Regions from separate parts of the Aminobacter sp. GW821-FHT11F06 genome, predicted to be linked through region 4. Evidence: predicted binding sites of a transcription regulator. Region 4 holds the regulator's gene; each other region holds the start of a gene.
The links. The regulator LexA, encoded in region 4, represses DNA repair genes until DNA is damaged. The targets are predictions, from matches to a motif close to TGTTCNNNNTGTGTTCNG.
Positions count from the first base shown of each region.

Region 1: AC1RTB_RS19105 (2'-5' RNA ligase family protein) is a predicted target of LexA. The motif match lies at 3,077-3,094, and genes of this name have one in related genera.
Region 2: parE (DNA topoisomerase IV subunit B) is a predicted target of LexA. The motif match lies at 941-958, and genes of this name have one in related genera.
Region 3: AC1RTB_RS12535 (ImuA family protein) is a predicted target of LexA. The motif match lies at 5,958-5,975, and genes of this name have one in related genera.

Region 1 is NZ_JBXARL010000007.1:354,735-361,831, reverse strand. Features, by position in the region: gene AC1RTB_RS19115 (aminotransferase class III-fold pyridoxal phosphate-dependent enzyme) at 1-1,834, shown strand, start outside; gene AC1RTB_RS19110 (amino acid ABC transporter substrate-binding protein) at 1,955-2,968, shown strand; gene AC1RTB_RS19105 (2'-5' RNA ligase family protein) at 3,116-3,748, shown strand; gene AC1RTB_RS19100 (hypothetical protein) at 3,756-4,043, shown strand; gene AC1RTB_RS19095 (HlyD family secretion protein) at 4,246-5,322, opposite strand; gene AC1RTB_RS19090 (MFS transporter) at 5,329-6,885, opposite strand; gene AC1RTB_RS19085 (MarR family winged helix-turn-helix transcriptional regulator) at 7,024-7,097, opposite strand, start outside.
Region 2 is NZ_JBXARL010000013.1:20,608-27,704, reverse strand. Features, by position in the region: gene AC1RTB_RS24315 (GGDEF domain-containing protein) at 1-708, opposite strand, end outside; gene parE (DNA topoisomerase IV subunit B) at 1,030-3,090, shown strand; gene AC1RTB_RS24305 (DUF2336 domain-containing protein) at 3,105-4,226, opposite strand; gene AC1RTB_RS24300 (MaoC family dehydratase) at 4,374-4,826, shown strand; gene AC1RTB_RS24295 (HpcH/HpaI aldolase/citrate lyase family protein) at 4,831-5,706, shown strand; gene AC1RTB_RS24290 (flavin reductase family protein) at 5,703-6,308, opposite strand; gene AC1RTB_RS24285 (nitroreductase family protein) at 6,313-6,897, opposite strand; gene AC1RTB_RS24280 (RgsD C-terminal domain-containing protein) at 7,035-7,097, shown strand, end outside.
Region 3 is NZ_JBXARL010000004.1:233,528-240,624, reverse strand. Features, by position in the region: gene AC1RTB_RS12570 (SEC-C metal-binding domain-containing protein) at 1-582, shown strand, start outside; gene AC1RTB_RS12565 (hypothetical protein) at 740-1,138, opposite strand; gene AC1RTB_RS12560 (hypothetical protein) at 1,905-2,174, shown strand; gene AC1RTB_RS12555 (NAD(P)/FAD-dependent oxidoreductase) at 2,995-4,164, opposite strand; gene AC1RTB_RS12550 (HpcH/HpaI aldolase/citrate lyase family protein) at 4,262-5,161, shown strand; gene AC1RTB_RS12545 (DUF1737 domain-containing protein) at 5,158-5,367, shown strand; gene AC1RTB_RS12540 (metallopeptidase family protein) at 5,382-5,804, opposite strand; gene AC1RTB_RS12535 (ImuA family protein) at 5,997-6,983, shown strand; gene AC1RTB_RS12530 (Y-family DNA polymerase) at 6,925-7,097, shown strand, end outside.
Region 4 is NZ_JBXARL010000001.1:122,977-130,073, reverse strand. Features, by position in the region: gene AC1RTB_RS00635 (ComEC/Rec2 family competence protein) at 1-743, shown strand, start outside; partial or broken gene AC1RTB_RS00630 (Tn3 family transposase) at 807-1,215, shown strand; gene AC1RTB_RS00625 (GtrA family protein) at 1,212-1,592, shown strand; gene AC1RTB_RS00620 (glycosyltransferase family 2 protein) at 1,589-2,569, shown strand; gene AC1RTB_RS00615 (ChbG/HpnK family deacetylase) at 2,553-3,296, shown strand; gene AC1RTB_RS00610 (phospholipid carrier-dependent glycosyltransferase) at 3,293-4,681, shown strand; gene lexA (transcriptional repressor LexA) at 4,920-5,636, opposite strand; gene AC1RTB_RS00600 (molybdopterin molybdotransferase MoeA) at 5,745-6,950, opposite strand; gene moaC (cyclic pyranopterin monophosphate synthase MoaC) at 6,951-7,097, opposite strand, start outside.

The DNA.
Region 1 (7,097 bases), on a different contig from region 4:
GAACGGTGTCGCACTCGGCATCGGCCCATGGGGCGAAGCGCGCACGGTCTACACCTCAGACATCTTCTGGTCGCGTTTCGTCGAAGGCGCGCGCCGGGTCCATCATCTTGGCCTCGACCTGTTCATGCCCGCCGGCACCAAGGTTTTCACCCCGCTCGCCGCAACAGTGAAAAGTGTGGAGATCGAAGAGGACCCGCTCGGCTATGGCTGCCTCGTCGCCCTGCGCCACGAGCCCGAGGGTTGCCCGCCCTTCGTCACCTTGTGGGGCCATCTCGGCCATGAAGCCGCAAAGCGGCTGACGCCAGGCCAGCAACTCGCTGCCGGCGACCTCGTCGGCGAAATGGGCGTGCCTGCCGAAAATGGCGGCTGGGCGCCGCATCTGCATTTCCAGATCTCGGCCGATCCCGACCTCGCCGCCCGCGACATCCTCGGCGTCGGTGAAGCGCGTTACCTCGATGTCTGGCGCGAACTTTTCCCCGACGCCGCCGAGCTTGCCGGCATCCCGCCGGAAACCTTTGTCCAGACCGGCCGGACGCGTCCCGAAATCGTCGCCGCGCGGAAAACCTCGCTGCTGCCCAACCTGTCGATCTCTTATTCCGAGCCGATCAAGTTCGTGCGCGGCGAGGGCGCCTGGCTGATCGACGACCGCGGCCGCGCCTATCTCGACTGCTTCAACAATGTCTGCCATCTCGGCCATGCCCATCCTGATGTCGTCGAGGCCATTGCCCGCCAGGCCGCCAGGCTCAACACCAACACGCGCTACCTGCACGACGGCATCGTCACCTACGCCGAGCGGCTGACGGCGACGCTGCCCGAAGGCCTGTCGGTGGCGTCCTTCGCCTGTTCCGGCAGCGAAGCCAATTCGCTGATGCTGCGCATGGCCCGCACCCACACCGGCCGCAGCGAGGCCATCGTGCTCGACTGGGGTTATCACGGCACCACCCAGGAGCTGATCGACCTCAGCCCCTACAAATACAAGCGCAAGGGCGGCAAGGGCCGGCCGGCTCATGTCTTTGAGGCGACAATCCCCGACAGCTATCGCGCGCCAGAGGACTGGCCGGTCGAGGAGCACGCCAAACGCTTTGCCGAAAGCATTGCCGAGCAGATCGCGGAGATGGCCAGACAAGGTCGTGCGCCCGGCCTGTTCCTCGCCGAATCCATCCCCAGCGTCGCCGGCCAGGTCTTCCTGCCCGAGGGCTACCTCAAGGAAGTCTACGCCATGGTCCGCGCTGCCGGCGGCATCTGCGTCGCCGACGAGGTCCAGGTCGGCTTCGGCCGCGTCGGCTCGCATTGGTGGGCGTTCGAAACCCAAGGCGTCACGCCCGACATCGTCACCATGGGCAAGCCGATCGGCAACGGCCACCCGATGGCAGCCTTGGTCACCACCAGGGAGATCGCCGCCTCCTTCAACAACGGCATGGAGTATTTCAACACCTTCGGCGGCAACCCGGTGTCCTGTGCGGCGGGCCTTGCCGTGCTCGACGTCATCGAGCGCGACGGCTTGCTTGCGAACGCCGCCGATGTGGGCGCCTATCTCGTTGCGCGCTTCAAGGAGATGCAGGCGCGCTACGAGGTCATCGGCGATGTCAGGGGGCAGGGCCTGTTCCTTGGCATTGAACTTGTCGCCGACCGCAAGACCAAGCAGCCGGCCACGGCCTTCGCCCGCAAGGTCAATGACGGGGTGCGGGCGCGCGGCGTTTTGATCGGTACCGAAGGACCGCATGACAACGTGCTCAAGATGCGCCCGCCGATGATCTTCAGCCGGGCCAACGCCGACCACCTGGTTGGCGTTTTGGAAGAAACCTTCGCGGCGGTTCTCGCCGAAGGGGCATAGCAGACCCGGGCGAAAGCTTCGCGCGGAGGGACTTAACGACAGGGGATTTCACCAACTTCCGGCACCTCACGCGCCGGCGGCAGAAAGAGGCTTTGCCTCGGGATACCAAGGGAGGAAGACATGAAACATACGTGCATCACAGCACTTCTGCTCGGCTCGGCATTTATGGCTGTGCCAGCGGCAGCCGACACCCTCGACATCGTCAAGGAGCGCGGCAAGGTCACCTGCGGCGTCAGCCAGGGTGTCACCGGCTTTTCGGCCCCCGACGACACTGGCAAATGGAGCGGCTTCGACATCGATTTCTGCCGCGCGGTGGCGGCAGCCGTGCTTGGCGACCCGGAAAAGGTGAGCTACGTCCCGCTCTCCACCAAGGAGCGTTTCACCGCGCTGCAGTCGGGCAGCGTCGACGTGCTGTCGCGCCAGACCACCTGGACCCTGTCGCGCGATGCCAGCTTGGGCATCCATTTCGTCGGCACCGCCTATTATGACGGCCAGGGCTTCATGATCCGCAAGGATCTCGGCGTTGACAGCGCGCTCAAGCTTTCCGGCGCCACCGTCTGCGCCGAGCAAGGCACCACCACCGAGCAGAACGTCGCCGACTATTTCAGCGCCAACAAGCTGAAATACGAGCCCGTCGTCATCGATTCCGCCGACGGCATCATCAAGGCTTTCGCTGGCGGCCGCTGCGACGTCTACACCACCGACGCCTCCGCCCTTTATGCCCAGCGCCTGAAGCTCACCGATCCTGCCGCCTACACCGTGCTGCCCGAGATCATCTCCAAGGAACCGCTTGGACCCGCCGTGCGCCAGGGCGACGACAAGTGGTTCAACATCGTGCGCTGGACGCTGTTCGCGCTCGTCGAGGCAGAAGAACTCGGCATCAAGAAAGACAACGCCGAAGCCGGCCTGACCTCGGCCAATCCGGCGATCAAGCGGTTCTTGGGTGCTGAAGGCGACAGCGGCCAGCAGCTCGGGCTCGATCCGCGCTGGGCCTACAATGTCGTTTCGACAGTCGGCAATTACGGCGAAATCTTCGAGCGCAACCTCGGCCAGTCGAGCGACCTGAAGATCGATCGCGGCATCAACGCATTGTGGAACGCCGGCGGCCTGATGTACGCCCCGCCGGTGCGCTGAGACCTCAACGCTGCGGGGCCGCGCATCTGCGCGGCCCCTCAGCAAGGCTTGGAACCACTCGAAACGACCAGCAGCGGTAGTTGCCTCGGTAGGAAAAAATACTTACGATGATCTCGTTTTGTTCTCAAGGTGAGGCGAGGTCATCGCATGTCCACGAGAGGGAAATTACGCAATCCATCTAATGCGTCAGCTGATCAACTGTCGCTCGATCTCGGCCTGCCACCGGTGGTGCAGCGTCGACACACCGACAATCTGTTCTTCTGTTTGCTTGCCGGGCCTGTAGACGCTGCACGCACCGCCGCGTTGAGGCAAAATCTGTGTTGTCAGCATGGTTTGACTGGTCAGCTTCAGGCTGCCGACCGGCTCCACGTCTCGCTATTTTCCCTTGGGAAGCATGCCGGTCTGCCTTCCCGACTGCTCGATGTCGCCATGCGGGCCGGCGAGGCGGTCAGAGCACCACCGTTCGAGCTGACCTTCGACCGCTTCATCAGTTTCAAGAGCAGCGGCAAGCCTCCGCTCGTCCTGCTCTGCGGCAACGGCAAAGCCGAGCTCGTGGTGTTGCAGCGCAAGCTTGGCGCGGCGCTCGGAACCGTCGGGCTGAACATGCGCATGCGCGCCAGCTATGAGCCGCACTGCACCTTGCTCCGCGACATCAGTTCCTTGCCGGAAACGCCGCTCGAAAACCCGGTTACCTGGCGCGTAGGCGAATTGGCACTGGTCCATAGCTTGCACGGCCAGGGGATTTATCTCCATCCCGGCCGTTGGCGGTTGCAGGGCTGATCTCAGCTTGCTGGCAGCGGCTGCCGCGCGTTGCGCCAGAATTCCTGCGGCTCTTCAAGACCCGATCCAGACGCTGATGCTCAACGCCTCGGCGCAGTCGGTGCAGAGCGTGATGATCGGCGGCCGCTTCGTCATGGAAGACGGCGTCATTCCGGGCGTCGACGACCGTGCCTACCGCAAGCGTGCGCAGACACAGTTCGAAGGCGTCATCGCCAAATACCCGCTGCGCACCTTCAACCACCTGCCGGTCGAGGAGATCTTCTCGTCGAGCTATCCGATGGTTCGCAAGGCGTAAGCCTCGGACGGACCAGGCCTGAAGCCCGCAACGTCGACGCCTCCCTCCCCCCTTGTGGGGAGGGATAAAGGGTGGGGGTGCTTTCGCGCTTGCCTGACAATTCCAGGCGTTCAAATGGCAAGGTTGAAATTGGCCTGGCACCCTGTATCCCTCCCCACAAGGGGGAGGGAGGGCGTCAACGCCGAGTGTAGGTGTCTGCAAGTCAGTGCGCCGCCGCCTCGGCCTGCGGCTGCGAACTCGTGTCGAGGCTGACCACCACCGACATGCCGGGCGACAGTTGTTCCGCCATCGCCTGGCCCGGATCGATGCTGATGCGCACTGACAGGCGCTGCGCCACCTTGGTGAAATTCCCCGTGGCGTTATCTGGTCTCAGCACGCTGAATTCCGAGCCCGTCGCCGGCGCGAAGCGCTCGACATGGCCAGTCAGCGTTCCATGACCGAGCGCATCGACGGTGAAGGTTACCGGCTGGCCGACCTTCATGTTGGCAAGCTGGGTTTCCTTGAAGTTGGCGACCACCCAGGTGCGCTTGGGCACCAGCGCCATCAGCTGCGTTCCCGGCGCCACATATTGGCCAAGCCGTGCGCCGACCTCGCCGAGCCGTCCGTCTTCGGGTGCCACGATGCGGGTGTTCTTGAGGTCGATTTCGGCCAGATGCACGGCGGCCTCGGCGCCTGCGACCGCTGCCGCCAGCGACTGGCGGCCGACGATTGTCGATTGCAGGTCCTGGCGCGACACTTCGGCGGCCGCTTCCGCCTGACTGTTGGCGGCGCGCGCCTGTTCGAGTGCCGTGCGCACCTTGTCGGCCTCGCTCAGCGTCGACACGCCGCGCTCAAGCAGCGGCTCGATCCGGCCCCAGCTGGCCTGGGCGTTGTCATAGGCAACCTTGGCGGACCCGATTTGCGCCTCAGCCGACTTGACCCGTGCTTCGGCCGAGTGCCGCTGCTGCTCAGAATTGGCCAATGCGGCCTGCTGTGCGGCAAGCGTCGCGCGTGCCTGCTCAAGCTTCTGCACGAAGATGCGGTCGTCGATCTGGACCATAAGCTGGCCTGCCTTGACGTCCTGGAAGTCCTGCACCGCCACTTCGGCGATATAGCCCGAAAGCTGTGGTGCCAGGATGGTCGCCTGTCCCCGCACATAGGCGTTCTCGGTGACCACGACAGAACTCTTGAAGGGCGGCAATTGCCAGACATAGAGGATCAGCGTCAGCCCGGCGATACCGAGGACTATGGCCAGCAACGTACTGGCGGAACGCAGGAGGTGGAGACTTTTCGTAAGCATGGCGGTTCACGCGGTGGCTGGGAGTGGGGGCGCTGCCATCCGCTTGCGGATGGCGACGATGGCGATGTGGGCAAAGAGCAAAAACAGCAGCGCAAGCGCGATGGCCGTGATCAGCATGAAGGCGTCGTTGTAGGCGAGCACATTGGCCTCGCGTGTCGCTTGCTGCGACAGCAAAACCAGGCCTTCGGCGTTCACCAGAACCTTGTCGGTGATGACCTTGGAATAGGCGCCGCCGAGCTGGGCGACGCGTTGCGCCACCAGCGGGTCGGTCAGCGCGATGTGCTCGATCAGCACATTGTGGTGGAACTGCTCGCGGATCGTAATGAAGGTGGTGAAAACAGCCGAACCGAGCAGGCCGCCGATGCTCTGAGTCGCCAGAAAGACGATGATGAAGCTCAATATGTAGTTCGGGCCCTTCTTCAACGCCGACATCAGTCCGCTCTTCATGGCCGGCGGCAGGATCAGCGCACCGGCAAAGGCGATCAGCGCCTGGCTGTAGAAGACCTGCTCCGGCCGCGTCAGATTGGTGGCGCGGCTGTCGAGGAAGGCACCTACGGCGATCATGATCAGCGCTGCGATATGGATGCGCTCCTCCTTGCCGTGCTTCATCAGCATGGCACAGGTCGCACCGCCGGCGATGGATGCGACGAGGATAACGCCATAGACCGGGCGGGTTTGCTCGTTGGTCATGCCCAAGGCCTGGAACAGGCTGGACGCGCCGAGCGCCTGTTCCGACAGCACCAGTCGAAACATCAGCAACACGCCGGTGAAATGCAGGATCGGCGGGCTTGCCAGCCAGCGAATGTCGAGCAGCGGGTTCTTGCGGTTGAGTTCGATGACGGCGGCGATGGTGATGCACACAACAGCGAGTGCCAGAAGCACGCCGATCCATGGCGCTTCCAGCCACCAGTACAGTCGCCCGAGCACCAGAACGATTGCGGTCGAGCCGAAGCCGACAGCGATCAGCAAATAGCTGACAACGTCGAGCTTCTCGATCACCTTGGCGCGCGGCTGCGGCGCCAGCGGCAAGGCATAGACCAGGGCAAAGGCAACCATCGCCATGCCGAGTTCGAACATGGTCACGGCATGAAAGCCGCCAAGGTCGAACAGGGAAGGGGAGATCAGTCGCGCCAGCGGTGCGCTCAGCGTGATCGAAGTCAGCGCCATCGGCAGGCCGATATTGAGCTTCTTCTCTGGAGGAAACGATTCCAGCATGTAGAGGAAGGCCAGCGACGACATCGGGGCTGCAGCGATGCCGCTCATGAAGCGCACGATCAGCGCCGACGGCAGGTCGCGGATGAACAGATTGAGCACGCAGGCGATGACGAAGCCGAGGATGCTGAGCTCGGCAAAATTGCGCAGGCCGTATTGCGTTCTGATCTTGATCAGCGCGAGCGACAGCGACACGTTCGGCGCCATATAGGCGGCGACCAGCCAGGTGGTCTCGTTGACGGTCGCGCCGATCGAGCCCTGGATCTGCGGGATGTTTGCGGCAACGAGGTTCATGCCGAGCCCTTGCGTCAGAGACAGCATGGCCGAGGCGCAGATATAGGCAGCCGCCATCAGTGGCGGCTTGGCCACGAAGGGCGGCGGCGCGGGCGCGGCAGGAGCCGGCGCCTCTGTCGCTACGTCGGCCTGTTGCGGCTCCGCCGCCTCGTGGCGTCCTTCGTCTGGGTCTGCTGGCTGCTGCATCTCGGCCACTCAGTCCTCGGCGGCATCGCCGATGTTGCGGCTCAGGATGCTCAGCACGCGCGTCGCGCTTTCGATATCGGCGT
Region 2 (7,097 bases), on a different contig from region 4:
ATTGGTGCGTTTGAAATGGTCCAAATCGAACATGGCCACCGCCATCGAAGGCCCAAACAGGGTGCCGCCATAGAGCGTGGTCAACGCCCGGCGGTTCATCAGCCCGGTCAGCGGGTCAGTCATCGCCTCGGCGGTAAGTTTGTTTTGAGTACGCAAATGATGGAGCGAGATCGTCAACGCGCCCAGTGCCGTCATGCAGGCTACGGCGACGACTGTGTTCAACCGTTCCGCCCAGTTGTCAGGGGCCCCGTCGAGGACCCATTGGCCGTTTACGGCGAGGACCAGGGCACAGAGCGCAAACGAGACGGCACAACTGCCCGCCAGCATCGAAACGGCGGCAAGAATACGCCAGTCATGAGCTCCGCTGATCCAGAAACCGCCGCCGGTCATGACCAGCAGAACCGTGACGGTTGAATAGGCGATCACAAACCCCAGGCCATCAAAACCGGCAGCCGTGACGGCGCTGGTCAAAAGCATCGCCGCCAACACCGGCAGCGCCACAACCTTGTGGCGGGTCTTGTCGAGATACTGATCCGAGGAGCTGAAAACCAAGAAGAAGCCAGCTATCAGCAATACCAAAACGAGCGGCGCGAGCCAGGTGCCGCCATCATGGCCATATTGCCAAAAGGCGATGACATGGGCGACGAGAAGTAGTATCCCGAGCGCCATCGTAAGAACGAAACTCGCCTGGCGTTCGGTCAGCCACATAGCGAGCATCGTTCCGCTCAGGCAGGCGCCGGACAGTGCCGTCGCGAGCAGAAGGGAACCGAAATCAAGCACGAGGCCCCCGCCTTCTTGTTTAATTGATCGGCTAGCAGTTATTAATCATTTTGCCGCCCAGCAACCGCCTAAGGCGAAATCATCGGTCATGGTGAACCGCCAATTCTGGATAGCGTTTACGAATGGTTGCAAGGCGCGGTCGCATCCGACAACGTGTCGCACGAACATATCAGGAACTTCTATTGCGATGCTGGCAAAACTGGCACACTTGGCAAACTGATTCGCAGCATCGGAAAAACCGTATTGAGCATGGACGATAGCAACGATCTTTTCGGCAGCCTCGACAAGCAGCCGCCCCGCCCCGTTTCCCGCCCGGCGGATCCGTTGGTGCAGGCAGCCGCAGCAGCCAAGCGCCCCGCACCAGCCAAGGATGGCAGCGAAGGCTATAGCGCGGCCGACATCGAAGTCCTGGAAGGCCTTGAGCCGGTTCGCCGCCGGCCTGGCATGTATATTGGCGGCACCGACGAAAAGGCGCTGCATCACCTTTTCGCCGAAGTCATCGACAACTCGATGGACGAGGCGGTTGCAGGCCATGCCACCTTTATCGAAGTCGAGCTCGATGCAGAAGGCTTTTTGACCGTCACCGACAACGGCCGTGGCATCCCGGTCGAGAACCATCCGAAATTTCCGGGCAAGTCGACCCTCGAAGTGATCATGACCGTCCTGCATGCGGGCGGCAAGTTCGACAGCAAGGTCTACGAGACCTCCGGCGGCCTTCACGGCGTCGGTGTGTCGGTGGTCAACGCGCTGTCCGACCAGCTCGAGGTCGAGGTCGCGCGCGGACGCCAGCTCTACCGGCAGCGCTTTTCGCGCGGCATTCCGCAAGGCGGTCTGGAAAAGCTCGGCGACGTGCACAACCGGCGCGGCACCAAAACGCGTTTTCACCCCGATCCGGACATCTTCGGCAAGGGCGCGCATTTCGAGCCAGCTCGCATCTGCAAGATGGCGCGCTCCAAGGCCTATCTGTTCGGCGGCGTTGAAATCCGCTGGAGCTGCGATCCCGCGCTGCTCAAGGAGAAAGACGAGACGCCGGCCAAGGCGGTGTTCCACTTCCCCGGCGGCCTCGGCGACTATCTCAAGGCCTCGCTCGGCGACGAGATGCAGGTCACCCGCGAGATCTTCTCGGGCAAGACCGAGAAGCAGGGCGGCCACGGCGCGATGGAATGGGCCATCACCTGGTATGGCGGCGACGGCTTCGTCAATTCCTACTGCAACACCATCCCGACCGGCGACGGCGGCACCCACGAAATGGGTTTCCGCAACGTGCTGACGCGTGGTCTGCGCGCCTATGCCGACCTCGTCGGCAACAAGCGCGCCTCGATCATGACCAGCGAAGACGTGATGATATCGGCGGCTGGCATGCTGTCGGTGTTCATCCGCGAACCCGAGTTCGTCGGCCAGACCAAGGACAAGCTGGCGACTGTCGAAGCCATGCGGTTGGTCGAGACCGCGATCCGCGATCCGTTCGATCACTGGCTTGCTGACAATCCGCAGGAAGCTTCCAAGCTGCTCGACTGGGTCATCGCGCGCGCTGACGAACGCGTGCGCCGACGCCAAGAGAAGGAAGTTTCGCGCAAGAGTGCCGTGCGCAAGCTGCGCCTGCCCGGCAAGCTCGCCGACTGCACGCAAAATGCAGCCGCGGGTGCCGAGCTGTTCATCGTCGAAGGTGACTCGGCAGGTGGCTCGGCCAAGCAGGCGCGCGACCGCAAGATGCAGGCGATCCTGCCGTTGCGCGGCAAGATCCTCAACGTCGCCAGCGCTGGCCACGACAAGCTGACCGCCAACCAGCAGATCGCCGACCTGATCCAGGCGCTGGGCTGCGGCACACGCTCGAAATACCGCGACGAAGACCTTCGCTACGACCGCGTCATCATCATGACCGACGCCGATGTCGATGGCGCCCACATCGCTTCGCTGCTGATCACCTTCTTCTACCAGGAGATGCCGCAGCTGATCCGCGACGGCCATCTCTACATGGCTGTGCCGCCGCTCTACAGCCTGCGTCAGGGCGGTAAGGTCGGCTATGCGCGCGACGACGCCCACAAGGACGAGCTTATGCGCACCGAGTTCAGCGGGCGCGGCAAGGTTGAGATCGGCCGTTTCAAGGGCCTCGGCGAGATGATGGCGAGCCAGCTCAAGGAAACCACGATGGACCCCAAGAAGCGCACGCTTTTGCGGGTCGACGTGCTTGATACAGAAGACGTTACCAAATCGGCCGTCGACGCGCTGATGGGCACCAAGCCGGAAGCCCGCTTCCGCTTCATCCAGGACCGTGCCGAATTCGCGCAGACGGAAGTGCTGGATATCTGAGTGGTGCCGGCTGCTTAGGCGGCCGCTATCGCCAGTGCATGGCCACGCGCATTCTCGCGCAACGCTTCGAGGTGGATCGACTTCACCAATCCGGCCAGTTCGCCCTCGGCTGACTGGCCGCCCAACTCCTTGAGCATCAGCCAGCTGACTTCCTGGGCACCGGCAACACGGCGGCCATTGGCCACCTCGCGCCAGACTTTCAGGGCGCGCAGGATGATCGCATGCGTCGCATCGGCAAGGCCAGCGGAGCGGAAAAGGGCTGTCAGCGCCACATCCTGTCCGGCAGACAGCAGCGCTCTCACCCTTGGCTCGTCGCGGCCGGTCAGAACCACCAGCGCGGCACCAAAGAAGTCGACCTTGCCGTGGGCAAGGATGCGGATGATGAAGCTCGGGGTCAGATCGCCGCGTAAGCGCAGATGTTCCACCAGCGCCATATGCTCGTCGGTGCGGGTGCCTTCGATGAGCGTCAGCGAAGCCTTCACGCAGGCGTCGCGTGTCACCTTTTCGGCGCGCGCAGCACCCATCAGCGCCGTGACGAAGGGCGATGCCCTCAAGGCCTCGCCAAGCTTGACCAGGAGCAGGTGCCGACACTCGGATGGCAGGCGCGGATCGGCGGCCAGTGCCTCGCGTATGCGCGCATCATGACCAAAGCGTTCGGCCATCCGCCGAAAGCTCATCGAGGCGATGTTGGCGCCATAATTCCGCAGCAGGACGACGCAGGCGTCCGCCTCTCCGACTTCGGCGATTGCGGCTGCAAGCGACATCGAAACGACGGCACGGTCGGCAATGAGCTTCTGAATGGCAGGTGAACCCGAGGCCACCCGATCGATCAGGTCGGCATCGGTCAGCAAGGGCGAACGCGCAATGACCATTGCCGCGACGTCGGGTTGATCAGCGGCAAGAGCCGCAATGATCTGAAGCGGCGCATGCGTGCTCATCGACAGCGCCTCGGCCAGCGCCTGGCGCACCTTCGATGACGGATCGTCGAGCAGCAACGTCAAGGCCGCTTCGGCGGCACAGCGGTCTTCGAAAGGCATCTCGCGGTTAACATAGGCGCTCGCCAAGGCAGCCGCGGCAGCCACGCGCTCGCTCACCTTGGCGGTGTCGATCCATCGCAAGAAATGCGAGACAACCATTCGCTTTTTCGCCCCCGGCAGCCGATGCCAATCCCCAGAAGCGACCCTAGGAAGAAAAGGTTTACGAACGGTTCACCATATCCGTTAACCCGCTTGCCGCCTGCCATGGCAACGCCTATCAAGCCCTCACAACAGGAGGAAATGCCGATGGCTGGACTGTATCTCGAAGAATTCGTGGTTGGTCAGGTCATCCGGCATCAGCTCACCAAAACGGTCACCGAGAGCGACAACATGCTGTTCTCTACGATGACGCTGAATGCGCAGCCGCTGCACATCGATTTCGACTTCGCCGCCAAGAGCGAGTGGGGCAAGCCGCTGGTCAATTCGCTGTTCACGCTTGGCCTGATGATCGGCATTTCGGTGCACGACACCACGCTGGGCACGACCATCGGCAATCTCGGCATGACCGAAACTACCTTCCCGCATCCGGTCTTCCATGGCGACACGATCCGCGTCGAGACCGAGATCCTGTCGGTGCGCGAATCGAAATCGAAAGCTGACCGCGGCATCGTCGAATTCCTGCATCGCGCTTATAATCAGGACGGTGTGCTGGTCGCCAAATGCCAGCGCCAGGCCATGATGAAAAAGAAGGCTGCTTGAGGCGATGCGTTCCCTGCTGTTTGTCCCGGGCGATTCGGAAAAGAAGCTTGAACGCGGGTTTTCCTCCGGGGCCGACGTGGTCATCGTCGACCTCGAGGATTCTGTTTCACCGGACAACAAGGCGCATGCGCGCGGCGTCGCTGCCGATTTCATCGCCAGCCACCGAACCGAAACACGCGCCGCGATCTATGTTCGCGTCAACGATCTGTCGACTGGGCTTGCCGACGACGACCTCAGGGCGATCGTGCCGATCGCGCCAGACGGCATCATGCTGCCCAAGTCGAACTCAGGCGCCGATGTCCAGCATCTCTCCGCCAAGCTGCGTGTGCACGAGGCCGAAAACGGCCTGCCGGACGGTGCGATCCGTATCATTCCGATCATCACCGAAACGGCCGGCGGCGTGCTCGCAACCGGGAGCTATGCCGGGGCAAGCACCCGGATTTCCGGCCTGACCTGGGGTGCGGAAGACCTCTCAGCCGCGATCGGCGCACGCGCCACGCGCGACAATGCTGGCCGCTACACCGACGTGTTCCGCCTGGCACGGGCCATGACGGTGCTGGGTGCCGCGGCAGCCGATGTCGCGGCCATCGACACGGTCTTTGTCAACTTCCGAGACGCCGAAGGCCTGCGCGCCGAATGCCTGGACGCCGAACGCGATGGTTTTACCGCCAAGATGGCGATCCATCCTGCCCAGGTCGCTGTCATCAACGAGGCGTTCACGCCGTCGGGCGAAGCCCTCGAACACGCCAACGCCGTGGTCGCGGCTTTTCGGGCGGCGGGTAATCCTGGCGTCGTCGGCATTGACGGCCAGATGTATGACCGCCCGCATTTGCGCCGCGCCGAGCGTCTTTTGGCACGCGCAAAGGCGGCTGGTATCTAATCTTCCCAGCGCGGACGGCGCATCGGAAAGACCGCGTCGACGGTCGAATAATCCATGTAGCCGAGGCGCGCGACATTGCCGGCCTTGACCGTGTCGAACAGCCCGTCGGTCAGGAACGCCTCGTCGATATGGACACCGACGACTTCGCCAATGACGACGAACACACCCGCGTCGTTGCCGTCCAGTCCCTTCGGGCGAAAGATCTCGGTCACCTTGCACTCGAGCGCGGCAGGTGCTTCGGCGACGCGTGGCGGCGCCACCAGCCGCGATGGCGCAGGCGTGAGACCAGCATAACCGAACTCGCTGATGCCACGCGGCGCATTGACTGAACTGCGGTTCATCTTTTCAGCCAGATCCCGGCCAACAAGATTGGCAACGAACTCCCTGGTCTCGCCCGCGAAAGTGGCGCTGTCCTTTGGACCTTCCGACGAAAACCAGACCAGATGCGGATGGCTGGAGAAGGCGTTGAAGAACGAATAGGGCGCCAGATTGAGCGCCCCATCCTTGCCGAGCGTCGAAATCCAGCCGATCGGCCTGGGCGAAACGATCGCCTTGAACGGATCATGCGGCAGGCCATGGCCTTTCGACGGCTCGTAGAACACGTGCCTATCCTTCCCAGGGGCCCGAATAGTCGGAATAGAGCTTAGCCACGTCCGGGCGCGGCCGCTCGGGTGCTGGGCCATCATAGCTGCCGATGTGGATGAAGCCTACGACGCGCTCGTGCGGTGCCAGGCCCAGTAGCGCGCGCCCTTCCTCGTTGTCGGAGTACCAGTTGGTGATCATATTGGTGCCATAGCCGAGCGCGTTGGCAGCGGTGATCAGGTTCATCGCCGCCATGCCACCCGACACGAACATCTCCCATTGCGGAATCTTGGGGTGATCCTTGGGGCTCGACACCACGCCAATGACCAATGGAGCACGCGAAAACCGCGCCAGCTCCTGGTTGCGCCGGCCTTCCGCAAGCGGACCCTCGCGGCGTTCGGCAAGTTCGGCCAGCTTCTGGCCAATCTCGATGCGGACATCGCCGCGATAGATGATGAAGCGCCAGGGCTCCAGCCGGCCGTGATCCGGCACGCGGCTTGCGGCACGCAGCATCGTCTCGATCTCAGTGTCGGAAGGCGCAGGCGCCCGCAGTTCAGGGATGGGGGCGGAATTGCGGGTCAGCAAAAAATCGATGATCGGCGATGGCATGGCGCAGGCGCTCCTTGGGTTTTGGGCTGAAGCGCCGGCCGAAATGGCGGCAACTCTGGCAGCGGCGCATAGCGGTTGAGAATCCGTCGCGCCGGAATAGCCTTGAAATTGCCACCGCCTTGCGCTTCAAACAAGGCATGTCCAGGGGATACTTCCGACTTTTCGTGCCGATTCTGGGTGCCACACTGTTTACGGTGCAG
Region 3 (7,097 bases), on a different contig from region 4:
CCTTTTCCCACCCAGGAATCTCCGGAGGAGCTGCTCAAGCTGCTGGGCGCCCTCAATGCCACACGCGCCCCAGGCTGGCTGGCCGCCGACAGCCACATCAGGGACCTGGGTGGAGAGGGACGGAGTGACTTTGCCGACATGCTTGGTTCGCTTCGCAAGTCGCTGAGCCCGAATCCCTTCCGCTACTTCATCTACGGTCAAGATGTACCGACACCGCTCTTCATCTGGCTGCAGAGGTCCGGTGACGTGATCGACTGGCAGAAGGTCAACGACAAGGCCAGCTCGGCGGCATTGCTCTCGCCCGCCGCGACCTTGGCAGGCCTGATGGTCGAGGCAACAGCCGGCGGCAATTACAAGTCGGCCTACAAGTTTGGGGTCACTCGCCCAGTAGCCCGCACTGAAGCAAATGCGCATATTTACGATGAGGCAGATCGTATGAAACAGCGTGCGCAAGCTCATGCGCAGGATCAGAAACTGGCCCAGCAAAAGGCGACGCCGTCAGCACCTGTCCGCAAGGTTGGTAGGAACGATCCCTGTCCCTGTCAAAGCGGACTGAAATACAAGAAGTGTCACGGCAGATAGCCAGTACTGAGGTAAAACCTTGTTCCAGCCATGTTGGGCATTGCATAGCTGGACTACGCTTGGCGTCATGCGGGATCGAACGGCATCGACACCATCGATCCACCCTGCGCGTTGCAGGGGCAACGCCACCCCCGCGCCGACACCAGGCCATCGCCGATTAGCAATAATCGTCGATCGAATCCGCCAGTTCCTCCCCAACCAGTTCGCAGAAGTGCTTCAGGGCGCCCTGCAGGGTGTAGAAAGTGAATTCACTGCGATGAAAAAAAGCGCCGTCATGGATCGAAACATGGGCGACGGCCCAAACCTTGATGCTGTCCCCGGCGAAACGAGTGAGCACGACCAGGTCATCGTCCTTGAGGCGATGGTCGACGACCAGGCTGGTAGAATACTGGTTGCGCGCGAAGACGCTGCCGAACGAGAGCCTCGAGGCGTAGAGGAGAAGCGCGTCGTCGGTGAACTCATCGGGGCAGGCAGGGAATTCGGTCGGCACCTTCCAGCGGACTTGGACGACCAGCGAGGTCAGAGAGGGGAAGTGTGGGTCTGGCTTGTCAAGCATTCATCAATCCTCATGGCAGGAGTACCGCGAGGATAAGTCTTCCCGAGAACGGCGAGCGGGTAAAGACGTCCTCCGGGAAGAAGCGCCCACCGTGTCACTAGATGCATATGGCTCAGGTCGGAACAAATACTGATCGAGTGTTGCAGACTCGACACGCCCCGCCTTCGCCAGTCTCTGGCGAGCCCCTTGCTGAGACGATAGTTCGAACGGCAGCTTTCGAGCAGCTGCCGAAATTGCCTGAATGACCGGAAGGAAGGCGCATTGCTGACATTCGAAATGGCTGGAAACGAAGGTCTTGGATGGGCAATTTTTGAAACAGACGCCGGCCTACCGTGGAAAAACTTTCGATGTCTGCGGCCCCAACCCCTTGTTCGCGCTCACCTTTCAAAAAAACTTTCACCTAATTTATCCACGCCTCCAAAAGCCGGCTTAACATCAGCCCATCTCCCTCAAGGGAAACCTGGTGCGCACCGGGTATCAGGTGAGGGGGACGGTGTCTTGGCCGGCGGCGCTGACGGTGGCGTTGCTGGGTGTTGAGCCCCCAGGCCGAGGCCCTGCCAGCCGTTACGCGAAAATGCGTTGAACGGCACGAGGGTGGGGCAAGAGCACCGGCGGACGCATGGTGGCGTGCCGCATTCAGAATACTGAAGAAGGCGCGCCCCATGCGTCGGCTTCCCTGACAAATCCGGCTGGTTTGCCAGGCCGGCGGTTTTCGTGCGCGCTCCCTCCAGCAAAAAGGTGTTTTGACATGAAACGACCAAGGCGAATGGACGACCGCAAGAATGTAGTCGACGAGCGGCTGCCTTATACTGTGCGCAAGGTGGCCGGGCTTGCCGTGCGCATCGCCGCCACCCGCGACGGGGCGGCACAGCGCTGCGCGCGGCGCGCCTGCCGCAAGGACCAATGCTGCCGCGCCGATCTCTACGGCGCCGAAGGCGCCCGCTGCACCGGCCGCCCTTCGGGCAGGGCCGCGACAGAGGTCGAGGCGATGATGACCTTCCTCGCCGCCCTGTCGATGGGCGCGGGAGGGGTTTAGGTGGTTCCCTCGCCGTGAGCCTGTCGAAGGGTGGGCCTGTCGAAGGCGAGGGGCCATGCTTGCACCGGAACGCCCTTCGCGACCGTCGCGGCATGGATCCCCGGGATCTCAGCACTCGCTATCGCTCGCGCTCCGACCCGAGGATGACGAATGCCTGGGAGTTCTCGCTAATTACCAGCGTTGGCGATTGGCAGCGACGCCCCTTTCCTCGTCATCCTCGTGCCCGAAGCGGCGCAGCCGCGCAGGGTTACGGGGATCCATGCCGCGACAGAGATGAAACCCATTTCGGTGCAGGATATAGGGAGCCGACAATGCGGGGGTCCCTGTCGAAGGGCGAGGCTGTCGAAGGCGAGGGGCCATGCTTGCACCGGAACGCCCTTCGCAACCGTCGTGGCATGGATCCCCGGGATCTCCGCACTCGCTATCGCTCGCGCTCCGACCCGAGGATGACGAATGCCTGGGTGTTTTCGCCAACCACCGACATTCGCGATTGGCGGCGACGCCCCTTCCTCGTCATCCTTGCCCTTCGCGCCCGTCACGGCATGGATCCCCGTGACCCTGCGCGGCTTCGCCGCTTCGGGCACGAGGATGACGAAAAAAAGAGGTGCGTCGCGCAAACGTTGGCGATTGGCGAGAACACCAAAGCAATCGTCATCCTCGGGTCGGAGCGCGAGCGAAAGCGAGTGCGGAGATCCCGGGGATCCATGCCGTGACGGTTGTGAAGCCCATTTCGGTGCAGGAAATCAATCGGGAGTACCAGCCCCCATCCTTCGACAAGCTCAGTGCGGAAAGGCTCAGGATGAGGGCGGGGAAAATGCCCCTAGATCACATTCAGCTCGCGGAACGCACGGCCCTCGGCGATGCGCTGGTAGCCGAAGGCCGAGCAGTCGATGGTGCGGTAGCCGCCATGCACCAGCAATTCGGCCAGCGCCTTGCCCACCGCCGGCGCCTGCTGCAGGCCGTGGCCGGAAAAGCCGTTGGCGAAGATGAAGTTTTCAACCTCCGGATGCGGGCCGATGACGGCGTTCTGGTCGAGCGCGTTGTAATCGTAATGCCCGACCCAGGCCTGCGTTGCCTTGATCGCCTCGAAGGCCGGCACGCGCGTCGCCAAAGCCGGCCAGATCACCTCTTCGAACAGCCCCCAGTCGGGGTTGAAATCGTTGGGATCGGCGGCCTGCTCGCCGTCCTCGCTCTCGGCGCCGCCCGTGATGTAGACCGAACCCTCGGGGCGGACATAGACGCCGGAGGGATCGACCATCAGCGGCATATCGGCGAATTTGTCGCGCGCTTCGAAGACAAAGACGTTGCGCTTGCGCGGCTCGACCGGCAGCGCGATGCCGGCCATGGCGGACACCTTGCCGGCATTCGGCCCCGCCGCGTTGAACACCGTGCCGGCCTCCAGCCGCTCGCCATTGGCAAGGGTGACGGCGGTGACGCGGTTGCCCTCACGCTCGATGCCGGCCACTTCGGCGGTGATCAGGTCGATATTTTTGGTCTTCAGCGCCTTGCGGAACAGGCCGAGCATGGCATGTGCGTCGAACCAGCCTTCGCCCGTGCGACCATAAGCGCCGGCGGAAATGCCCTCGGTCGAGATCCACGAAAAGCGCTTGGCCAGCTGCGCGGCATCCTCCAGCACGATGTCGGCGCCCTCGGCCATCTGCGCTGCGTGATTGGCCTTGAGGATGGGAAAAGCGTTGTCGCCGGCCAGGATGAGATAACCGCCCTCGCGGAAGCCGATGTCGGCGTCGGGGCCGAACTCGTCCTTGAGCCGGCGAAACAGGGAAAGCGTGAACTGCGACAGGCGGATGTTTTCGGGGATCGAAAATTGCTGGCGGATCGAAGCGCAGGACAGCGTGGTCGCCGCATGGGCGAATTGCGGATCGCGCTCGATCAGCGCGATCGAGCCGGTAAAACCCTCCTCGCGCAGATAATAGGCGATCGAGCTGCCGACGATCGCGCCGCCTGTGATGACCACGTCGTAGCGTGCCATGGAGTGTTCCCGTTGGTTGATGGTGGAGGACAAAAGCAGTTACGTCACCACCTCGCAAGACCTTGCAAGGGCCAGCGTTGCCGGGCAAGAAGACCAGATGTCACATTCTGTCTCGCGCCCGCGCCGTTCGGTGCTTTATGTGCCCGCCACCAACGAAAAGGCGCTGGCCAAGATCGCCTCGCTTGCCTGCGACGCCGTCGTCCTCGACCTCGAGGACGCGGTGCTGCCGCAAGAGAAGGTTTCGGCGCGCGAAAGGCTCGGCCAGTTCCTCGCCGTGCGTGGGCCAGGCAAACGCGAATACATCGTGCGCATCAATGCGCTGTCGAGCGAGTGGGGCGCCGACGACCTTGCCGCTGCGAGCGCATGGAATGTCGATGGCGTGCTGTTGCCCAAGGTCGCCACGCCGCGCGACATATTGGAGGCCGGCGACGTGCTCGACGACGCTGATGCGCCCGACGAGATGAAGCTGTGGGCGATGGTCGAGACGCCGCGCGCGCTGATCAATATCGGCGCCATCGCCGAGCTTGGCCGCGATCCCGCCTCGCGGCTCGCTTGCCTGGTTGCCGGCACCAACGACATCGTCAAGGAAACCGGCGTTCTGATGACGCCCGACCGGCGCTACCTCATGCCCTGGCTGATGCAGATGGTGCTCGCGGCGCGTGCCGGCCGCCTCGACATGCTCGACGGCGTGTCCAACGATTTTCGCGATCTCGCAGCCTTCGTGCACGACTGCGCCGAGGCATCCGCCATGGGTTTCGACGGCAAGACCGTCATCCACCCGGCCCAGATCGAGGGCGCCAACGCGGCGTTTTCGCCGTCGCCTGAGGCCCTTGCCGAAGCCCGCGCCATTGCGGACGCCTTCGCGCTTCCCGAAAACGCCTCGCGCGGTGTAATCTCGCTCAGCGGCAAGATGGTTGAGCGGCTGCATCTCGTCCAGGCCGAGAAGGTGCTGGCGAGGGCCGCGATGATCGCTGAGATGACCGGAGACGAAAAATGAAACTCTACCGCTTCCTGACCGGCCCCGACGACGCCACCTTTTGCCACAAGGTCACCGCTGCCGTGAACAAGGGCTGGCACCTGTTCGGTTCGCCGACCTATGCCTTCGACACGGAAACCAAGACCATGCGCTGCGGCCAGGCCGTGGTGAAGGATGTCGAAGGCCACGACTACGAGGCCGGCGTCACCAAGCTCAGCGACTACTGAATTGGGGCCGCCGCCTATTCGGCGGCTTCCTCCAGCCGTTCCATGTCCTCGTCGGACAGGCCGAAATGGTGGCCGATCTCATGGATCAGCACATGGGTGACGATGTCGCCCAGCGTCTCCTCGTTCTCGGCCCAGTAATCGAGAATCGCCCTACGGTAGAGCGTGACGCGGTTGGGGCCTTCGCCGGTCTGCGGGTTCCAGCGCTCGGCGATGCCGCGCCCCTCGAACAGCCCGAGCAGGTCGAACGGCGTTTCCAGCGACAGGTCGTCCATGATCTCGTCGGTGGGGAATTCCGCCATCTGGATGACGACCTCGCCGGTCAGCTGGCGAAACTCCTCCGGCAGATGCGCATAGGCTTCGAGCGCCAGAAGCTCCAACTCCTCGATCGAGGGCGAAAGCTGGTCATGCCAGGCGCGGGTCTTGTAAATACGGGCCATTATACGTCCTTTTGAGGGCATATAGCCGTTCGCCGCTCCGCTTACGAGGCTTTTGCCGCCCAGGCGATAAATAAGCGGTGAGGAGCTGTCCCCAGGAGAGGAATAAATTCCCCTTGAATCGGCTTGACTCTCGGGGGCAGCTCTGGAATCTATAAGAACATAACAGGAACAACTAATCGAAGGCAGATCGACATGGCAACCAGCGCCGTGGCGCGGGACGTCGTTTTTGCCCTGCGCCAGAAGATAGCGAAGATCGAGGGCACGCTGCCCGAGCTGCTGGTGTCGCCCTCCGACAGCCCGGCACCTTCAGGCGTGCTTGTCCGCCGCAACGGGGTTGCCTCGGCGCGCGACTTCTTCCTGCCCACCGGCGTCGAGCGTCTCGACGAAACCCTGGGCGGCGGGTTGCCGAAAGCCGCGCTGACCGAAATTCATGGCACCCAAACCCGCAATGCGGGGGCCGCCGCGGGCCTGGCTCTTTGTCTTGTCAGCCTCATGCTCAAGGCGAAACCGGGCACGCTGGTGCTGTGGATCGGCACCGCCGAAATCTTCAGGGAGGCTGGGCTTCCTTATGCAGCCGGCCTGGAATGGCTTTTCGGCCTTGCGCCGGATCGCCTGCTTATTGCCGAGGCGCCCAAGCCGACGGATGCGCTGTGGATCGCCGAGGAAGCCACCGGCATCGACGAGATTGCCACCGTCATCGTCGAGTTGCGCGGCAATCCGCGCGGGCTGGATCTCACAGCGACACGGCGGCTTCACCGTCGTGCCCAGGAGGCTGGCCGGCCGGTGCTCCTGCTGCGCCAGTCGGCCGAGCCGGAACCGACCGCCGCCCCCGTTCGGCTCATCGCCGCGCCGGCGCCGGCCTCGCTTCGGCGCACGCTTGCCGGTCCGCTCGCCGGTTCCATCGGCCCGCCTGCCGTCACTGTCGAAATCGGCAAGAGCCGCACCGCACTTGCCGGCAAATTCATTCTGGAATGGAACCCAAATGCACACACCCTCGAAGAAAGAAGAGACGTCCCAGAGAATCGTGTCGCTGTGGTTTCCCCATCTCGCGGCCGAGCGGATCCTGCGGCGGCGGCTGGGACGGTCCTGGCGTTCAGGTCCGCGGCCGAGCCAGCCGCTGGTGATCAGCCACCGCGAGAACAACGCCCAGCGCATCGCCGCCCTCGACGAGCAGGCTGAAGCCCGCCGGCTGAGGCCGGGAATGGGCATCGCCGAGGCGCGCGCCATGCATCCCGACATCGACATCGTCGAGGCGGACCCTGAGGCCGACCGCCGGCTGCTCGAAGGCCTCGC
Region 4 (7,097 bases):
TGTCGGCGCATGCGGTTGTCTTCGTCACCGCCGCACTGGTCATCGCATCGGTCGCCACGACCTGGTTGCGGGTCGCAGCCTTGCCATTTGCCGCTCTCGGCATTTTGGCGCTGGTGGAAACCGAAACACCTGTCGTTCTCATCTCCGAAGATGGCCGTCTGGTGGGCGTACCGACCGGGGACAAAAAGCTTGCCGTCAATCGCGCCCGACCAAACGAGTTCACGGTCGATAACTGGAAGCGGGCTTTGGCAACCGAGGAGTTTGTCGGGCCTATGCGCATAGGCTCCGATGGCTTGAAAAATCCGAAGGGCCTGGGCACCTCCAGCAGTCCAAGCGGCACTGACAAGCAAGCTGCCTTTGTCTGCAGCGATGGCCTTTGTCTGGTTCAACACGCGTTTGTCGGAGTGATTGCGCACGCCGAGCACGCAGTTGCCGCCAGGCGCGCATGCGCAAGCGCTGACCTCATCGTTTTGACAGACGCCACCGCAAAGGACATCTGCCTTGGTTCAACTGCAACCGTGCTCACCAGCCGCGAACTCGCGCGCCTTGGAAGTGCGGCGATATTCCTGACGCCAGCATCGGGCAACAAGGATCAAAAAATCAAAATTCGTCACGCCGTGGCCGAGCCATATCGTCCGTGGCATACGCAGCGCGAATTCTCTCGCGAGGCGAGGGGCCTACCGCCCTACAAGCGAGAAAACAAGCGCCCGAAAGCACCGGAGGCCGCAATTCCGGCCAAATAGCCAGACAATCAGCCAAGGCCGAGCAACATCAGACAGGCCGGAACGGAGCGAAGGTTGTTGCCGGCATCGCGCGGCGCGCTTTCACAGGAACATACGGATCATCGGTTGATCCAGTGTCTTTATGGACATGGCACAAATACTGGTCTCAAGCGGATTGCGGCTATATGCAAGGCTGGCAATGCGGCACCTGCTATTCGCAGCGATCTGGGGAGACGTGGCCATAGCTTGTGTCTCAAGTTTCGAAAAGTTTGGTACCTGGACAAGAATATGATGACAGAATGGCATGCCCGTTGTGGCGGGCGCGGCGTGATGATTTATTGGTTGAGAAACGTGCGACCTGCATTTATTCGCGGCTGAAACGCTGTCCTTCATCGGAAGTCGCCTCAATGATTGAAGTGTCCCGCGCCATTGCACCGACATGGGCCCCCAGCATCAATTTCACGGCCAGAGTGCCATTGGTTTGCCTCAATGCTGAAACGTATCTCTCTATTTGCTAGCGGCTCCAGCATAGGAGCCGCAATCGATTATGTCGTAACGCTGGCTGCAACAAGCTGGATAGGTTTGGATCCGGGATACGCTTTGGCCGTGGCGATGTTTTTCAGTGCATCGGTAGTATTTTTTTTCCATGATCGGATCACCTTCCATGGCACAAAGCGTAATCCCATTCGCGGATACGTATTATTCATGGTCTGGAGTTGTTTGATATATGCTCTGCGAGTGGTGATTTTGAAGGTGACTTTATATGCAGGCATTCCATTGGCTGCAGCGCTATTTGTTGCGATAGCACTTGCGGCGATTATTAATTTTGCGATCTCATCGACAGTAATTTTTGCAAAGAAGACGCCATGACTGCAAAAACACTCTGCATTATTATTCCCATCTACAACGAAGCTGAGGGATTGCCCGATCTCCTTGATCGGCTGAATTCAATTGCACGCAGTATCTCGACAGAGTTTGCGCTCAATGTCGACTATATCTTTATTGACGATGGTAGCAGTGATGACAGCTTTGCCCTGTTGAAGGCTTACGATTTTGGCGCGCGTCCTGTTCGTCTTCTCCAGTTTTCGCGCAATTTCGGTAAAGAGGCAGCACTTTCCGCAGGAATAGATGCAGCTTATTACGCCGATGCTGCCATTCTGATGGATGCAGACCTCCAGCATCCGCCTGAAATGCTTCCCGATTTCGTGCGTATCTGGCTCACTGAAGGCATGGATAGTGTTTACGCTTACAAAGCCAATCGTCGCGCGTCTGAAGGGGTGATGAAGGCGACCCTTTCGCATTTGTTTTTTTGGGTCATCAATCGCGGTAACCGATTTGAAATTCCGCCGGGTGCGGGTGATTTTCGCTTGATCAACCAACGGTTCATGAATGCGCTGCGCAGCCTTCCCGAGAGTGATCGGTTTATGAAGGGGCTGTATGGCTGGATTGGCTTTCGCCAAACCGGCATCGCCCTTGAGCCGCCACCGCGCGTCCGCGGCAATAGCAGTTTTAGCCCGGTCCGCCTGTTGTCGATGACATTTGATGCCATGACAAGCTTTACAACGACACCGCTCCGTTTGATGGGAATGGCGGGAAGCATCATTGCAATGCTGAGCGCAGCGTATGGTATTTACATCGTGCTTCAGCATTTCTTTTTCCCTGCAATTCCGACAGGAATTACGTCGGTTTTGACGCTCGTCGCGTTCTTTGGGGGCGTCCAGATGATTTTTTTAGGTCTGTTGGGCGAATATGTCGGAAAATCCGTCTTAGAGGCCAAGAAGCGCCCGCCTTATATTCTGGCGGAAGACATCAGCTTCAAGGGAAAAACTGATGCGGATCGCGGATGACTTCGGGCTGGGTCGCGGGCATGACCGGGTAATCTTGTCGCTATTGGCGGCGGGGCGGCTCGATGGCACATCAGTCATGGTCAATGATGCGATTGAGCCCGGCGATATAGCCCGTCTGCGAGCGCTAAGAGATGCAGGTGCGCAGGTCGGACTGCATCTGAACCTGACGCACGGCTTTTCGAAGCGGGAGCCAGTCTGGCCTCTGGCCAAACTGATGCTGCCGGGCATTGCCTTGCCGGTTGAGGTTGCCGTTTCGCTCAACCGGCAGACCAAAGCGTTCGTTGCGCTCTTTGGTAGCCTGCCCGATTATTACGATGGCCACCAGCATTGCCATTGCTTCCCGGAAATTGCACCGCTTGTCACGCTCTTGCCATACGGACCGCAGACATGGGTGCGCGTGCCGTTGCCCGCCACATGGGCAGACCGATGGCGCAATCTTCGGTCAGGTGGCGTCAAAGGATTGGCGGTCATGGCGATGGCGGTGCGAGCGCGCATGTTCTTCACCAAGGCCAAGCTCCAGGTAAACAGCGATTTTTCAGGCTTTCTCCGTCTCAATGACCCAGCCAATGTTCAGCTATGGCTTCCGCGCCTGTTGTCGGCTGCGAAATCGGATTGTCTGATCATGCTGCATCCGGGCGATGCCACCGATATGATGCAATGCACCGGCCACGCCCCAGAAAGCCGTGCCGTTGAGGCCAGGATCTTGACTGAAAGCGCAATATCATGACCAAGAGCCGTGCTATTTTCTGGGGCCTGCTCTCGTTGCTCATCGTGCGGCTGCTGGCAATGGCCTGGGTACCGCTAACCGATCCAACCGAAGCGCGCTATGCCGAAATCGCCCGGAAAATGGTTGAAACCGGCAATTGGATCACGCCACAGTTTGACTATGGCGTGCCATTCTGGGCCAAGCCGCCATTGCACACATGGTTGTCGGCAGCGGGAATAGCCGTGTTTGGTGCAACGCCGTTTGCTGCGCGACTGGGAATTTTGCTGGCAGCCATCGCCACCTTGGTAATTCTGCATCGATGGGCGTGCACATTGACCGATCGTCGAACGGCAGCGGCAGCGGTATTGGTCACCGCCAGCACAGGGCTGTTTTTTGTCGCCTCAGCCTTCGTTATGACCGACATGGTCTTAACGCTTGGCGTCGTTGCATGCATGGCTGGCTTTCACGGCGGCATGGAAAAAAGCCGTCGCTGGGGCTGGCTGTTCTTTTTGGGGCTTGCCATTGGGCTGTTGGCCAAGGGTCCTGTAGCCGTGGTTCTTTCGCTAACGCCAATCATGGCGTGGATGATATGGCGCGGTGGCTGGAAAGATCTTGGCCGCCTGCCATGGGTTGGCGGGAGCGCCTTGGTCGCCGTGCTGGTGATACCATGGTATGTGGCGGCGGAAATTGCCACGCCCGGATTTCTTCACTATTTCCTGATCGGTGAGCACATCCAGCGCTTTCTGCAACCCGGCTGGACCGGAGACCTTTACGGCGCGGGGCGCGCGCACCCGAAGGGCACGATCTGGCTATATTGGGTTGCGGCCACTCTACCTTGGAGCCTGCTGTTGCCTGTTTTGATCTGGCGGCTACGGAAGGGCATACCTGAAAGCGGCGGACTTCATCTGTATCTGTTTTTGTTCGCCGTAACGCCGCTGGTGTTTTTCACTCTGGCAGCAAACATCCTCCTGGCATATGTGCTGCCAGGGTTGCCAGCCGCAGCACTGCTAGCTGTCATTTTGTGGACCAGGACCGACCTCTCGCGAACATTTTGGCTGAAGCTCGGAGTGGCGGAAGTGTTGGTGGTTTTTTTAGGCATTACCGCAGCTTCCTTGTTCGGCTGGGCCCGCTCAGCAATCCCCACTGAGGTCGACCTGATTGCTGCATTTCCAGATACAGGCCGTTTGGCCATTCTGGATGCACGCAGCTTTTCGGCCGAGTTCTATAGGCAAGGTAAAATTACACAGCTGAAAACACCTGCTGACGTATCAGCATGGCTTACCCCAGGCGATGGCGTGCTTGTGCCAAAACGCGATCAAGATGCATTTCTCACCCATTTCGGGAGCTCGGTTAAAACAATAGCCGAGGACAAAAGATTCTTTCTGTATGTTTCCATAGCGAAATAACGAGGGGTCGAAGCCTCACATGAGTTCGGCCTAAATCTGCTCCGGGTGCGCCGAACTGCTGAAACACCACCTCAGTGCTTCAGCAACAACCAAATTCATGATGTTCGATCCCGGTCTTTTCAAATGGCCACAATCGCACGCGCGGTTCGACCGGGTCAAATAGCCGGCATTCCGTTCAGGCAGCCCGAACGACAGCACGAAAGGCCGAGCTCAGCAGCGCGCCCGGCTTGTGTAAAAATCAATAGCGGCGGATCAGCCCGACGAGCTTGCCTTGGACCTTGACCCTGTCAGGCCCGAAGATGCGGGTCTCATAGGCTGGATTGGCGGCTTCCAGCGCGATCGAGGCGCCTTTGCGGCGGAAGCGCTTGAGGGTCGCTTCCTCGTCATCGACAAGCGCGACGATGATCTCGCCGGGATTGGCGGTGGTCGAGCTGCGGATGACGACAGTATCGCCATCAAAGATGCCAGCTTCGATCATCGAGTCACCCTTGACCTCGAGCGCGTAATGCTCGCCGCCCATGATCATGTCAGGCGGAACGACAATGGAATGGGTCTTGTGCTGGATCGCGTCGATCGGCACGCCGGCGGCGATACGCCCCATCACCGGAATGGTGACGGCCGAACCAGCGTCGTCGTCATTGCCAGCTGACATCGAGCGCGATGGCTCGGGCCGACGGCCAAGGCTGCCCTCGATGACGCTGGGTGAAAACTTCCGCGCCGCGTTGAGGCCAGGCGCGATCGAATCGGGCATGCGCAGCACTTCAAGCGCGCGTGCCCGGTTGGGCAGGCGTCGGATGAAGCCACGCTCTTCAAGTGCTGTGATCAGGCGATGGATGCCGGATTTGGAGGCGAGGTCGAGCGCCTCTTTCATTTCGTCGAAGGATGGCGGGATGCCCGTCTCTTTCAATCGCGAGTGGATGAACAGCAAAAGCTCGTGTTGTTTGCGCGTCAGCATCGCCACCCCCGGAGGAATCAGAAGAAAAACAAACCCAGAACAAACACTATCTGTTCCAGTTGTGTTCTGCAACTGTTTATATCTGGTGAAGGAAAGTGGCTGCTTCGTTCAGCGCAGCATCATCACGCGGCACGCACTGCCAGATTCGGCGGCCGGTGCGAAGGGCTCGCGCATGATGGCGCAGTTGGCGTCCGCGAGCGTGCGGAGCATTGACGAGTCCTGGATCGTGTATGGCGTAACGATGAGGCCGTCTGCCGTCTCGCGCGCAATGGCGCGAACGAAATCCTGGCGCAGGTCGTTGGCAGCCATCGCAGTGTCGAGGACGCCTTTGCGGATGTCGGGCGCATAGGGCCGCCCACCAAGCTTTGCCAGCAGCGGTTTCAGGAAAATGTGCGCGCAAATCAGGCTGGCGACCGGATTGCCGGGCAGGCCGATGCAACGCGTCTTGCCAAGGCGGCCGAACATCAGCGGCTTGCCGGGGCGCATGGCGATCTTCCAGAAATCGAGATCCATGCCGAGCCCGGTCAAAACACCATGGACCAGATCATGGTCGCCGACTGAGGCCCCGCCGAGCGTCACGATGACGTCGGCCTGGGCATCGAGCGCCTTGGCGACGAGGGCTGAGATCGCATCCTTACGGTCGGCTGCGATGCCGAGATCGAGCACACGTGCGCCAACCGATTGGGCTATCGCGGCGACACCATAGGCATTGGAGGCGATGATCTGGTCAGGACCCGGGTTGCTGCCGGGCGGAAGCAGTTCGTCGCCGGTGGCGATGATGGCAACCAGCGGCGCGCGAACCACTGGCATTTCGGGGTGATTGGCGGCCGCGATCAGCGACAGCGCCGCCGGATCAAGCACGCGGCTAGCGTCGAGAATCAGATCGCCCTGTTTGAAATCGAGGCCCTTGGCGCGGATATTGCGCCCAAGTATCGCTGGTTCCAGCACGTCGATTTCGCCATTGCCGAGGTCGCGGACGTTCTCCTGAATGACGACGGTGTCCGCACCGCCCGGCACAGGTGCGCCGGTGAAGATGCGCACGCTCTCGCCTTGCATAACCGTCCCGGTGAACTGTTTTCCCGCAGGTGCTGTGCCAATGACCTTCAGCCGTGCTGGCAGGGACGCGATGTCGGCTGCGCGAACGGCATAACCGTCCATGGCGGAGGCATTGAAGGGAGGCTGGGTGCGCAGGGCATGCAAGGGGCTTGCAAGCACGCGTCCTGAGGCCTCGTTGAGGCCGACCGTCTCTGTGCCGCTGGGTTCGGCGCCATCAAGCAGGCGTTCCAGAGCCTCGGCTACGGGCAGCAGCGCCATCTATTCGGCCGCCTTGTAGTCGCCCGACTTGCCGCCGGTCTTTTCGACCAGCCGGATGCCGGAAATCACCATGGCGCGGTCGGCAGCCTTGGCCATGTCGTAGATGGTGAGACAGGCGACCGACGCGGCGGTCAGCGCCTCCATCTC